Regions from separate parts of the Mesorhizobium sp. WSM4819 genome, predicted to be linked through region 1. Evidence: riboswitches for the same ligand, from Rfam matches in the RefSeq annotation. Region 1 holds a riboswitch; the other holds the start of a gene.
The links. Region 1 has a riboswitch for cobalamin ahead of AC0L18_RS06900 (DUF1636 family protein). Riboswitches for the same ligand answer to the same signal wherever they lie in the genome.
Positions count from the first base shown of each region.

Region 1 (6,346 bases):
CATCAGCAACGGGATGATCGCCGACTGCTCGCGGCCCTTCGGATATTTCTTGATCCATTGCTTCGCCGCTGCCGCATTCGCCCGGTTAAAGGCGAAGGAGGCTGGCTGGAGGCTGGCTTCTGCGAGACGGCGGACTGACATTTATCGATCGACCTCACCAAACACGATGTCGAGGGAGCCGAGAACGGCGGTGACGTCGGCCAGCATGTGGCCGCGGCACAAAAAATCCATGGCCTGCAGATGCGCGAAGCCCGGCGCGCGCAGCTTGCAGCGATAGGGTTTGTTGGTGCCGTCCGAGACCAGATAGACGCCGAACTCGCCTTTTGGGGCTTCGACCGCCGCATAGACTTCGCCGGCCGGCACGCGATAGCCTTCGGTGTAGAGCTTGAAGTGATGGATCAGCGCCTCCATCGAGCGCTTCATCGCCGCGCGCTTCGGCGGCACCACCTTGCCGTCGAGGTTCGACACCGGCCCGCTGCCTTCCTTGCCGAGCAGCAGGTCGACGCACTGGCGCATGATTTTCGCCGACTGGCGCATCTCTTCCATGCGCACGAGATAACGGTCGTAGCAGTCGCCGTTCTTGCCGATCGGAATGTCGAAATCCATCTCGGCATAGCATTCGTAGGGCTGCGACTTGCGCAGATCCCAGGCGACGCCGGATCCACGCACCATGACGCCCGAAAAACCCCAGGCCCAGGCATCGGCCAGCGAGACGATGCCGATGTCGACATTGCGCTGCTTGAAGATGCGGTTGCCGGTGAGCAGTGCGTCGAGATCGTCGAGCGATTTCAGGAACGGGTCGATCCACGTGCCGATATCCTCGACCAGCTGCTGCGGCAGGTCCTGGTGGACGCCGCCGGGCCGGAAATAGGCTGCATGCATGCGCGAACCGCTGGCCCGCTCATAGAACACCATGAGCTTTTCGCGCTCGACAAAACCCCACAGCGGCGGCGTCAGCGCGCCGACATCCATTGCCTGCGTCGTCACATTGAGAATGTGCGACATGATGCGGCCGATCTCGCAATAGAGCACGCGGATCAATTGGCCGCGCTTCGGCACCTCGATGCCGAGCAGCCGCTCGGCGGCAAGCGCGAAGGCATGCTCCTGGTTCATCGGCGCGCAATAGTCGAGCCGGTCGAGATAGGGCACGGCCTGCAGATAGGTCTTGGCTTCGATTAGCTTCTCGGTGCCGCGATGCAACAGCCCGATATGCGGATCGACGCGATCGACGACTTCGCCGTCGAGTTCTAGCACAAGACGCAAAACACCATGCGCCGCCGGATGTTGCGGGCCGAAATTGATGTTGAAGTTGCGGACGGAGGTTTCAGCCATTTTGGCGTCTCAATTCGTCTTGGCTTTTTCGTCGCCTGGAAGGACGTAATCCGTCCCCTCCCAAGGGCTGAGAAAATCGAAATTGCGGAATTCCTGTTTCAATTCCACCGGCTCGTAGATGACGCGCTTGGCTTCGTCGTCGTAGCGCACCTCGACGAAACCGGTCAGCGGGAAATCCTTGCGCAGCGGATGGCCTTCGAAGCCGTAATCGGTCAGGATTCGCCTGAGATCGGGATGGCCCGAGAACAGCACGCCGTAGAGATCGTAGGTTTCGCGCTCGAACCAGTCGGCGCCCGGAAACACACCGGTGATAGACGGCACCACCGTCTCCTCGTCGGCCTGCACCTTGATGCGGATGCGAATATTCTGCTTCGGCGACAGCAGGTGATAGACGACGTCGAAGCGCTTGGCCCGCGATGGATAATCGGCGCCGCAGACGTCGATGATCGAGATGAACTGGCATTTTGGATCGTCGCGCAGGAAGCTCACCACCTCGATCAGATCCTGCGGCTCGAGCGAGATCGTGAGTTCGCCATAGGCAAGCACCGCATCGCCGATCCGGCCGCTCAGCTTCTCGCCGAGATAGGTCGAGAGTTCATTCAGGCTCATCATCGCGCTCACCGCTCGATCGTGCCGGTGCGGCGGATCTTCTTTTGCAACAGAAGGATGCCGTAGAGCAGCGCTTCCGCGCTCGGCGGACAGCCGGGCACATAGATGTCGACCGGCACGACGCGATCGCAGCCGCGCACCACCGAATAGGAATAGTGATAGTAGCCGCCGCCATTGGCGCAGGAGCCCATCGAGATGACGTAGCGCGGCTCCGGCATCTGGTCGTAGACCTTGCGCAGCGCCGGCGCCATCTTGTTGGTCAGCGTGCCGGCGACGATCATGATGTCGGACTGGCGCGGCGAGGCGCGCGGCGCAACGCCGAACCTCTCCGAGTCATAGCGCGGCATCGAGGTGTGGATCATCTCGACCGCACAGCAGGCAAGACCGAAGGTCATGAACATCAGCGAGCCGCTGCGCGCCCAGGTGATCAGCGCCTCGGTCGAGGTGACGAGAAAGCCCTTGTCGGCAAGCTCGTCGTTGATCTCGAGGAAGAAGGGATCATTCGCCCCCACCGGCTTTCCGGTGCTGGGGTCGAGAATGCCTTTTGGCTTCGGCGCGACGAGCGTGCCGGAATTGTCGCTCAATCCCATTCCAGCGCTCCTTTCTTCCATTCATAGGCAAAGCCGATGGTCAGCACCGCCAAAAACACCATCATCGACCAGAAACCGAGCATGCCGATCTGGCTGAAAGACACCGCCCACGGAAACAGGAAGGCCACTTCCAGATCGAAGATGATGAACAGGATCGACACCAGGTAGAAGCGGATGTCGAACTTCATGCGGGCGTCATCGAACGAGTTGAAGCCGCACTCATAGGCGGAAAGCTTTTCCGGATCGGGATTGCGGTAGGCCACCAGGAAGGGTGCGGCAAGCAGCGCCAGGCCGACGACCAGCGCCACGCCGATGAACAGGACGATGGGCAGGTACGAACTCAACAATGCGTTCATGCTGCAGCTTTCCGTTGGCGGCCAATCCACTCTGATTACAGCACCGGACCCACTTGCGGAAGCGTGACAGTTTAACCACTGAACCGTTTTAGGGGCTCTATGCTGCAACGCGGCGAGGGTTAGCGCAGGGCTTTCGGCGAAGCAAGTCAAACCTTGTTCAAAACACGGTACTCGACGGCATCTCCGGATAAACTGGTCCAATCCGCTCCTGTTTGATTTCCTTCGCGTTTTACTCCACTTTCTCTCCTGACATAGATGCCGCCAGAACCCTGCTAGCATGATGCGGAATCATCTCTCCCACCTTTGGTCGAACGCCGACAGAGTGCCGTCTGCATGAAGGAAAAAATCTCGAACGCCATGGCCCGGCGCATCGCGCTTGCCGCACAGGGGTTTTCCGATCCTCGCCCTAACGGCACGCCCGATCGCCGCCATCTGGCACGTGTGCTTGCCCGGACCGGTCTGCTGCAGATCGACTCCGTCAGCGCGGTGGTGCGTGCCCATTATATGCCGCTCTATTCGCGGCTTGGCCCCTACCCGCTCGCCCTGCTCGACAACGCCGCCGTGACGCGCAAGCGCAAAGTCTTCGAATATTGGGCGCACGAAGCCTCCTTTCTGCCGGTCGAAACCTATCCGCTGATGCGCTGGCGCATGGAACGGGCCGAACGTGGGGAGGAAATGTATAACGGGCTGGCCAAGTGGGGCCGCGAGCGCACCGCCTACATTGAAGACATCTTTCGCGAGGTCGTCGAACGCGGCCCGATCGCCGCTTCCGCCCTGGAAGGCCAGAAAGGCTCAGGCGGCTGGTGGGGCTGGAGCGACGCCAAGCACGCTTTCGAATGGCTGTTCTGGGCCGGCCGCATCACCACGGCGTCACGTCGTGGCTTCGAGCGGCTTTATGATCTGCCGGAGCGCGTGCTGCCGCCGGCAGTACTTGCCTTGCCTGTGCCCTCGCCTGAGGATGCGCACCGCGAATTGCTGCGCATTTCCGCCCGCGCCCACGGCGTCGCGACAGCAGGCGACCTGCGCGACTATTTCCGCCTCTCCCCCGCCGACATCAAAGGCCGCATCGAGGAACTGGTCGACGCCGGCGACCTCTTGCCGGTGACCGTCGAAGGCTGGAGCAAGCCCGCCTATCTTCACAGGAATGCCCGTTTTCCGCGCAAGATCGAGGCGCGCGCCTTGCTCGCTCCCTTCGATCCGGTAGTCTTCGAGCGGGCGCGTACGGAAAGACTGTTCGAGTTCCGCTATCGCATCGAGATCTACACCCCTGCCGAAAAGCGCCAATACGGCTATTATGTGCTGCCGTTCCTGCTCGGCGAAAGGATCGTGGCGCGCATCGACCTTAAGGCCGACCGCCCGGCCGGCGTGCTGCGCGTCCATGCCGCCTATGCCGAACCCGGCGCGCCGCCGCAAACCGCCGCCGAACTTTTTGAGGAATTGCAGCTGATGCAGGGTTGGCTCGGCTTGGAACGCATCGAGGTGACGCCGGCGGGGGATTTGGGCCAGGCTCTGGCGGATGTCGCGGTTTCGTGAGGTCGATGTCGGCGCTGCCCCTCACCTGCCTGCCGGCGTCCTCTCCCCGTATAGAGACGGGGAGAGGGATGCTATCATCGATGGTTTCGCCAATCGCCAGCGTGCAGGCGCCGCCGTTGCGGCCAGCTCTTTCTCCCCGTCACTATACGGGGAGAAATGCCCGGCAGGGCAATGAGGGGCAGCGCCGACGCGAAAATTGCCCCGCAGCGTTTCCCTCGCCGCGTCGTAGACGTGCGTTGACACGACTGCCTCCACAAGCCTAAATCCGGTTCAGACGGTCTCCTCTCGGCAAAGGGAGGAGCCAAGAGGGAATGCGGTGCGAAATCCGATTTCAAATCCGCGGCTGTCCCCGCAACTGTAAGCGACGAGCCAAGGCCGATAACCACTGGGAAAATCCCGGGAAGGCGGCACCAAGGCGATGACCCGCGAGCCAGGAGACCTGCCGTCTAGGACATAAGAATCCGATCGCCTGGCGGGTTTTCCGGGCAAGGAGCCTGATTTGGAACGCGACAGCAGTTTTTCGGCTGAGACAGCGGGCGTATTGCCCGGCGATGATGATGCTCTGGCCGACGTCACCGTGATCGTCTGCGCCTCCTGCCGTGACGAGACCGGCTCCGACGGCCATCCTCGCGCCGGCGAATTGTTGGCCGAAGACACGCGCCGCGCCGCCTCTGGCGAAAATATCCGTATCCGCAGCGTCGAATGCCTCGGCAACTGCAAGCGCCGCCTCAGCGCCGCTATCCTGCGCGACGGCTGCTGGAGCTATGTCTTTGGCGACCTGACCGCGACCAGCGGCGCCGATCTCATCACCGGCGCAAAACTCTTCGCCACCTCGACCGACGGCCTCATGCCATGGCGCGGCCGCCCCGATTGCCTGAAGCGCGGCCTCGTTGCCCGCATCCCTCCCCTCGACCTTTTGAAGGACCAGATATGACCACTTCCGTCTCGCGCGTGCCCTGCACCGTCGTCACCGGCTTCCTCGGCGCCGGCAAGACGACGCTGATCCGCCATCTGCTCGAAAACGCTGGCGGCAAGCGGCTGGCCATCATAGTCAACGAGTTCGGCGACATCGGCATCGATGGCGAGATTCTTAAGGGATGCGGCATCGACACCTGCCCTGAGGAAAATATCGTCGAGCTGGCCAATGGCTGCATCTGCTGCACCGTCGCCGACGATTTCGTCCCGGCGCTCGACCAGATCCTGTCGCTGACGCCCAGGGTCGACCATATCCTGATCGAAACCTCCGGGCTGGCCCTGCCCAAGCCGCTGGTCCAGGCCTTCCAGTGGCCGACGGTGAAGAGCCGGGTGACGGTCGACGGGGTCATTGCCGTGGTCGACGGACCGGCGCTGGCCGAAGGCCGCGTTGCCAACGACATGGACGCCCTGCAGGCGCAGCGCGCGCAGGACGAGACGCTCGACCACGACGATCCGGTCGAGGAGGTGTTCGAGGACCAGCTCGCCTGCGCCGACCTGATCATATTGTCGAAGAGCGACCTGATGGAGGCCACCGGCTCGGCCCGCGCCAATACCATCATCGGCAAGCACGCCGCCCGCGCGGTGAAGATCGTGCCGGCCTCGCAGGGCAAGGTCGATCCCTCCGTGCTGCTCGGCCTCGGCCTTGCCGTCGAGGACGACATCGAGAGCCGCAAGACTCACCACGATGACGAGCTCGATCACGAGCATGACGATTTCGACTCGTTCGTCATCGACATTCCGTCGATCGCCAATCCCGAAGAGCTGGCTTTGCGGGTCGCCACGGCGGCGGAAGAAGAAAACGTGCTGCGCGTAAAAGGCTTCGTCGAGGTCGGCGGCAAGCCGATGCGGCTGTTGCTGCAGGCAGTCGGGCCGCGCGTCAACCACTATTACGACCGCGCCTGGACCGCCGCCGACGATCGCCGCTCCCGCCTCGTCGTCATCGGCCTGAAA
Region 1 covers NZ_JBVVQO010000005.1:74,082-80,427, reverse strand. The annotation lists gene AC0L18_RS06930 (NADH-quinone oxidoreductase subunit E) at 1-141, opposite strand, end outside; gene AC0L18_RS06925 (NADH-quinone oxidoreductase subunit D) at 142-1,332, opposite strand; gene AC0L18_RS06920 (NADH-quinone oxidoreductase subunit C) at 1,342-1,944, opposite strand; gene AC0L18_RS06915 (NuoB/complex I 20 kDa subunit family protein) at 1,950-2,531, opposite strand; gene AC0L18_RS06910 (NADH-quinone oxidoreductase subunit A) at 2,522-2,887, opposite strand; gene AC0L18_RS06905 (winged helix-turn-helix domain-containing protein) at 3,221-4,420, shown strand; cobalamin riboswitch at 4,679-4,881, shown strand; gene AC0L18_RS06900 (DUF1636 family protein) at 4,920-5,354, shown strand; gene cobW (cobalamin biosynthesis protein CobW) at 5,351-6,346, shown strand, end outside.

Region 2 (6,346 bases), on a different contig from region 1:
CACCGGCCGCAAGATCATCGTCGATTCCTACGGCGGCATGGGGCGTCACGGCGGCGGTGCCTTTTCGGGCAAGGACCCGTCCAAGGTTGATCGGTCGGCCGCCTATGCGGCGCGGTACGTCGCAAAAAACGTCGTTGCCAGCGGACTTGCGGAGGTGTGCGAGGTTCAGCTTGCTTATGCGATCGGTGTGGCCGCGCCGGTCTCTGTCCTCGTCAATACATTCGGAACCGCAAAGATTGATGAAAAAAGAATCGAGCGCGCCGTCCTTGAGCTTTTCGATCTCCGGCCGAAAGGCATCATCAAGGCGCTTGATCTCCTACGGCCGATTTACCGCAAGACCGCGACATACGGACACTTCGGACGCGAAGAGCCGGAGTTCACCTGGGAAAAGACGGACAGAGCTGACGACCTGTTGCGTGAGGCAGGACCGGCAGCTGCGTGATGCAAGGGTATCGGATGCGTCGTCATAGGGCGACCCATTCCACACTCGCCAAAAACAGGCCGGCCCTGACGTGGCAAGAAGCCGGCTCGGGTTTTTGGCGGAGACATTGATGCCGAAATATGACGTGCTTTGCATCGGCAATGCCATTGTCGACATCATCGCCCAGTGCGACGAGGAATTCCTCGAGACCAACGGCATCATCAAGGGCGCGATGAACCTCATCGACACACAGCGCGCCGAACTGCTCTACAGCCGCATGGGCCCGGCGATCGAAGCCTCCGGCGGCAGCGCCGGCAACACGGCGGCGGGCGTCGCCTCCTTCGGCGGTCGCGCCGCCTTCTTCGGCAAGGTCTCGAACGACCCGCTCGGCGAAATCTATGCCCATGACATCCATGCGCAGGGCGTTGCTTTCGACACCAAGCCGCTCAACGGCGAGCCGCCGACGGCGCGCTCGATGATCTTCGTCACGCCCGATGGCGAGCGCTCGATGAACACCTATCTCGGCGCCTGCATGGAGCTCGGGCCGGAGGACGTCGAAGCAGACAAGGCTTCGGGTGCGGCGGTCACCTATTTCGAAGGCTATCTGTGGGACCCGCCGCGCGCCAAGGAAGCGATCCGGCAGACGGCGAAGCTGGCGCACGCGGCAGGCCGCGAAGTCTCAATGACACTGTCGGATTCGTTCTGCGTCGACCGCTACCGCGATGAATTCCTCGACCTGATGCGTTCGGGCATGGTCGACATCGTCTTCGCCAACAGCCACGAGATCAAATCGCTTTATCAGACGGCGTCGTTCGACGAGGCGCTGGCGCAGATCCGCAAGGATTGCCGGATCGCTGCCGTGACCCGCTCTGAAAAGGGCTCGGTGATCGTGCGCGGCGGCGGAACGGTGGTGATCAAGGCGACCGCAATAAAGGAACTGGTCGACACGACAGGCGCCGGCGATCTCTATGCCGCCGGCTTCCTGCATGGCTACACGCAAGGCCGCGACCTGCAGACCTGCGGCGACCTTGGCTCACTGGCGGCCGGATTGGTGATCCAGCAGATCGGCCCCAGGCCGCGGCAGAATTTGCGCCGCGAGGCCACGCAGGCGGGGCTGTTGTAGGGGAGCATTTCCGCGAGGTGCTGCCCACCTTGCCGTTGTGCAGGCTGTCCAGACAGGCGCGGGTAAATCGAAATGTCGCGTGCCTGCGTGAAGGATGGCGGTTTTTCTCCGAATTTCTGATTGTTGAGGCTCAGGACGTTGTCGCACTTCGGGCCAGTACTGCCGGCCGATCATGATGGCCAACACGCCCTTTTTTGACGAAAGTCGTTTTGAGCCGAGATCGTAGATTGGCAGATTGCCCGAGCGGCCAGGCACAGCCTGCGCAGACCGGCGAGTGGCGCAAATGGCTCAGCTCTACTGCGACCTGCGACTTGGGAAACACGCCGCAGGTGAACGGTTCACATAAACACATAAACATTTCTTTATACGTCATTGACAACAATGCGAGCTGCTGCGATTGTCCGCATGTCGTGGTTCTCCGCAAGGCGTTGCCGTAGCGGAGCTAAGAGGGAAGCCGGTGCAATCCGGCGCTGCCCCCGCAACTGTAAGCGGCGAGCCAACCCACCAATGTCACTGGGGCGAACTGCCCCGGGAAGACGGGGCAGAGGCTGTGACCCGCGAGCCAGGAGACCTGCCACGGTGAACAACGTCCACGGGCGGGGTGTCTGGTGGCCGCGGCAGCTCGGCGTTCATGCCGGCCTGCTAGCGCCTTCCTTGTCCCCGCCCCAAGCATCGGGGTATGGAATGAATGTCTCCCAGCAAGTTCCCATAGCAACGCTTGGCGTGCCGCGTATCGGTCGCCGGCGAGAACTGAAGTTCGCGCTCGAAAGCTACTGGTCCGGAAAATCTTCTGCCGCCAACCTTCTGGCGACGGCGAAGGCACTCCGTGCCGCCAGCTGGAGCGAGCAGCACGACCGCGGCGTGTCGAAAATCCCGTCGAACGATTTCTCACTTTATGACCATGTGCTCGACACCGCAGCAATGGTCGGCGCCGTGCCATCTCGTTACGGCTGGACGGGCGGCGAGGTCCCGCTCGACATCTATTTCGCGGTGGCGCGCGGGACGCAAGGCGATGCCGCGGGTTGCGGACGCGCCAGTCACCGGCATGCAGTTCAGGGCCAGCGCGTAACCGCGATGGAAATGACCAAATGGTTCGACACTAATTACCACTACATCGTGCCGGAGCTGAGCAACGATCAGGCATTCGCCCTCTCGTCGACGAAACCAGTCGATCACTTTCTGGAGGCAAAAGAGCTCGGCGCCCATACACGCCCGGTCATCCTTGGACCGGTCACCTTCCTCAAGCTGGCGAAGTCTCCCGACCAGTGTTTCAATCCCATAGCGCTCCTACCGCGGCTGCTGCCCGTCTACGATCAACTCCTGCGGAGGCTGGAGCTCTCGGGGGCCGACTGGGTGCAGATTGATGAGCCGGCGCTTGTGCTCGACCTTAGCCCGAACGAACGAGCTGCCTTCGAATTCACGTACGGCCAGCTGTCGAAAGCCGCGCCCAAGTTGAAAATTATGCTGGCTACCTATTTCGGGCCGCTCGGGGACAATCTGGAGACCGCGCTTTCGCTGCGCCTGGCGGGCCTACATCTCGACCTCGTGCGCGCTCCCGAGCAGTTGGAGACGGTTGGTCGGCTCGCACCGAAGGATCTGGTGCTCTCACTTGGCTTGATCGACGGCCGCAATGTCTGGCGCGCGAACCTAGCTGCCATTCTCGACCGCATCAAGCCGATCGTTGCCGGCTGGCCGCTGGATCGCGTCGAGATTGCGCCTTCCTGCTCGATGCTTCATGTGCCGATGGACCTGCGGATGGAGACTGCGCTCGATGTGGACGTCAGTTCGTGGCTGGCATTCGCCGCCCACAAGACTGAAGAGCTGCTCGTGCTGGCCCAAGCCTTGTCCGGAGGCAGGGAGGCCGCAGCAGGCGCACTGAAAGCTTCTGCCGAGGCGGCCGCGGCGCGCGCAATGTCTGGAAAGGTCCATGATCCGCTCGTCCATGGGCGGGTTATCAGCATTGACGGCGCTATGAAGCAACGAAAGAGCGCATTTGCCAAGCGTTCCAGAGTCCAGGCTGACACGCTCGGCCTGCCGCCGTTCCCGACGACGACGATCGGGTCCTTCCCGCAGACGCCCGAGGTGCGCAGGGCGCGCTCCGCTCATGCGAAGGGCCGGCTGAGCTATGTCGATTACCAGGCCTTCCTGAAGAAGGAGACCGAGGCGGCGGTCCGCTGGCAGGAGGAGATCGGGCTGGACGTGCTGGTACATGGCGAGTTCGAACGAAACGACATGGTCCAGCATTTCGGCGAGCAGCTGTCCGGCCTCGCCTTCACCCAGCATGGCTGGGTGCAAAGTTACGGCTCCCGGCTCGTGCGCCCTCCCATCATCTTCGGCGACGTATCGCGGCCCAATCCGATGACGGTCCTCTGGTGGCAATTTGCCCAGTCGCTGACGAAAAAACCGGTGAAGGGCATGCTCACAGGCCCAGTGACGATTCTTAACTGGTCTTTTGTGCGCGACGACGTACCCCGCGCCGAGGTCTGCCGCCAGATCGCGCTCGCCATCCGCGATGAAGTGGCCGACCTGGAAAGAGCTGGCGCAAGGGTGATCCAGATCGATGAGGCCGCGTTTCGCGAAGGCTTGCCCCTGCGGAAGTCCGGCTGGAAACATTATCTCGGCTGGGCTGTCGAATGCTTCCGGCTCGCTTCAACGGGTGTAGCGGACGCGACCCAAATTCACACCCACATGTGCTATTCTGAGTTCAATGAGATCATCGACTCGATCGCTGAACTGGACGCGGACGTGATTTCGATCGAGACGTCGCGCTCCAAAATGGAACTGCTAGACGCCTTCACGAAGTCAGAATATCCGAACGAAATCGGTCCTGGCGTCTACGACATTCACTCACCACGTGTCCCGGAGATTGGCGAGATTTTGCATACTCGCCCAACTTGCCCGCGAGCGACTGTCGGACGGCCAATTGTGGGTGAATCCGGACTGTGGCCTCAAAACAAGGAAATGGGAGGAGGTCCGCCCTGCCCTCATCAACATGGTCGCTGCAGCATGCGCATTGCGGGAGAAAGTGCAGGCGCAGGCCGCTGGGCCACTGTGACGGGCAAACATGTGACCCGCGGGCTTCGCGGATATTTAAGGAAGAAAGGACGCCATCGAAAGCCGCGCGCAAGTCGGTCGACGCGTGCGAGTCCCACCCTTGTCGTCCAGCCGAAGGCCCGCTGGACGGCTGAGCGGCGGGGCAGGATCTGGGAAGCCGCTTCTGGTCCGAGGACGGATGATTTCGCCACGAAATGGAGGAAGGCGGCTCTGTCCATGAGCTTCTGCCTCCCGCCAGCGGTCAACAGACACTTCACCGAGGGCGAACGATGCCGCCGGTGCACCGGCACATCGAGATATCGGCGGCGAGCTCGACCATCGAGAGCATCGGTCGCATGTGGCGGACATCGACAAAATAGCAATACCGCCTAACCGCAAGCTGCGACTATTCCTCATCGCTTGATTGAAACTTGGCTGCATCTGGCATGGCGCTTGCTCCGCTTCCGCTAAGGTTCGCTGGAACAGGTTTTCACGCGCACGGGTCGCGGTGAAGTGTTGCTCGACACAAAAGCAGCCGCCAACATTACGATCGATCCAAAGATCTCAGGATGTGCTCTCCGAGCCTACCTTTCCGTTGTTTAGGCTACCGGAGGAGCGGCGAGGAGTAGAACCAACCAAGGTGTAAGGAGCATCTGATGTCGAACATGATGAAGGCGCTGGTCAAGGCCAAGGCCGAGCCGGGCATCTGGATGGAAGAAGTGCCGGTGCCGGAAATCGGCCCGAACGACGTTCTGATCAAGATCAAGAAGACCGCGATCTGCGGTACCGACGTCCACATCTACAATTGGGACCAGTGGGCGCAGAAGACCGTGCCGGTGCCGATGGTGACCGGCCACGAATTCGTCGGCACAGTCGCCGACTTCGGTGCGGCGGTCACCGAATACAAGTTCGGCCAGCGTGTTTCGGGCGAAGGCCACATCGTCTGCGGCCACTGCCGCAATTGCCGGGCGGGCAGGGGGCATCTGTGCCGCAACACGCTCGGCGTCGGCGTCAACCGGCCGGGCGCCTTCGGTGAATATCTGGCGATCCCGCAGCACAACGTCGTGCCGATCCCCGACGATGTGCCCGATGAGATCGCCGCAATATTCGATCCCCTGGGCAATGCGGTTCACACCGCACTGTCCTTTGATCTCGTCGGCGAGGACGTGCTGGTCACCGGCGCCGGGCCGATCGGCATCATGGGTGCGCTGGTGGCGCAGTGCGTCGGCGCGCGAAAAGTGGTCATCACCGACATCAACCCGGTGCGGCTGGCGCTGGCGAAAAAGCTCCGCGTCCAGCACGTTGTCGATGCATCGAAGGAAAAGCTGCGCGACGTCATGCCGGCGCTCGGCATCACTGAAGGCTTTGACGTCGGCCTCGAAATGTCGGGCGCGGCACCCGCCTTCCGCGACATGATCGACGCCATGAACAATGGCGGCAAGATCGCCATTTTGGGCATCGCGCCGACCGGCTTCGAGATCGACTGGAACAAGGTCATCTTCAAGATGTTGCATCTCAAGGGCATCTATGGCCGCGAGATGTTCGAAACCTGGTACAAGATGATCGCGCTGGTGCAGGGCCCGCTCGATGTCAGCGGCCTGATCACGCACCGCATCGGCATTGCTGATTTTCAAGTAGGCTTCGACGCGATGCGCAGCGGCAGCTCGGGCAAGGTGGTGATTGACTGGCAGGGCGACTGGTCGATGTGACTTTGCGGAGGTGCTGACGAGAACGCCACCCTGGCTGCCGTCGATCTCCGCGCGAGGGGC
Region 2 covers NZ_JBVVQO010000008.1:133,066-139,411, forward strand. The annotation lists gene metK (methionine adenosyltransferase) at 1-442, shown strand, start outside; gene AC0L18_RS10290 (adenosine kinase) at 552-1,544, shown strand; cobalamin riboswitch at 1,939-2,137, shown strand; partial or broken gene metE (5-methyltetrahydropteroyltriglutamate--homocysteine S-methyltransferase) at 2,253-4,599, shown strand; gene tdh (L-threonine 3-dehydrogenase) at 5,234-6,286, shown strand.
Region 2: another riboswitch for cobalamin. It lies ahead of metE (5-methyltetrahydropteroyltriglutamate--homocysteine S-methyltransferase); the one in region 1 lies ahead of AC0L18_RS06900 (DUF1636 family protein).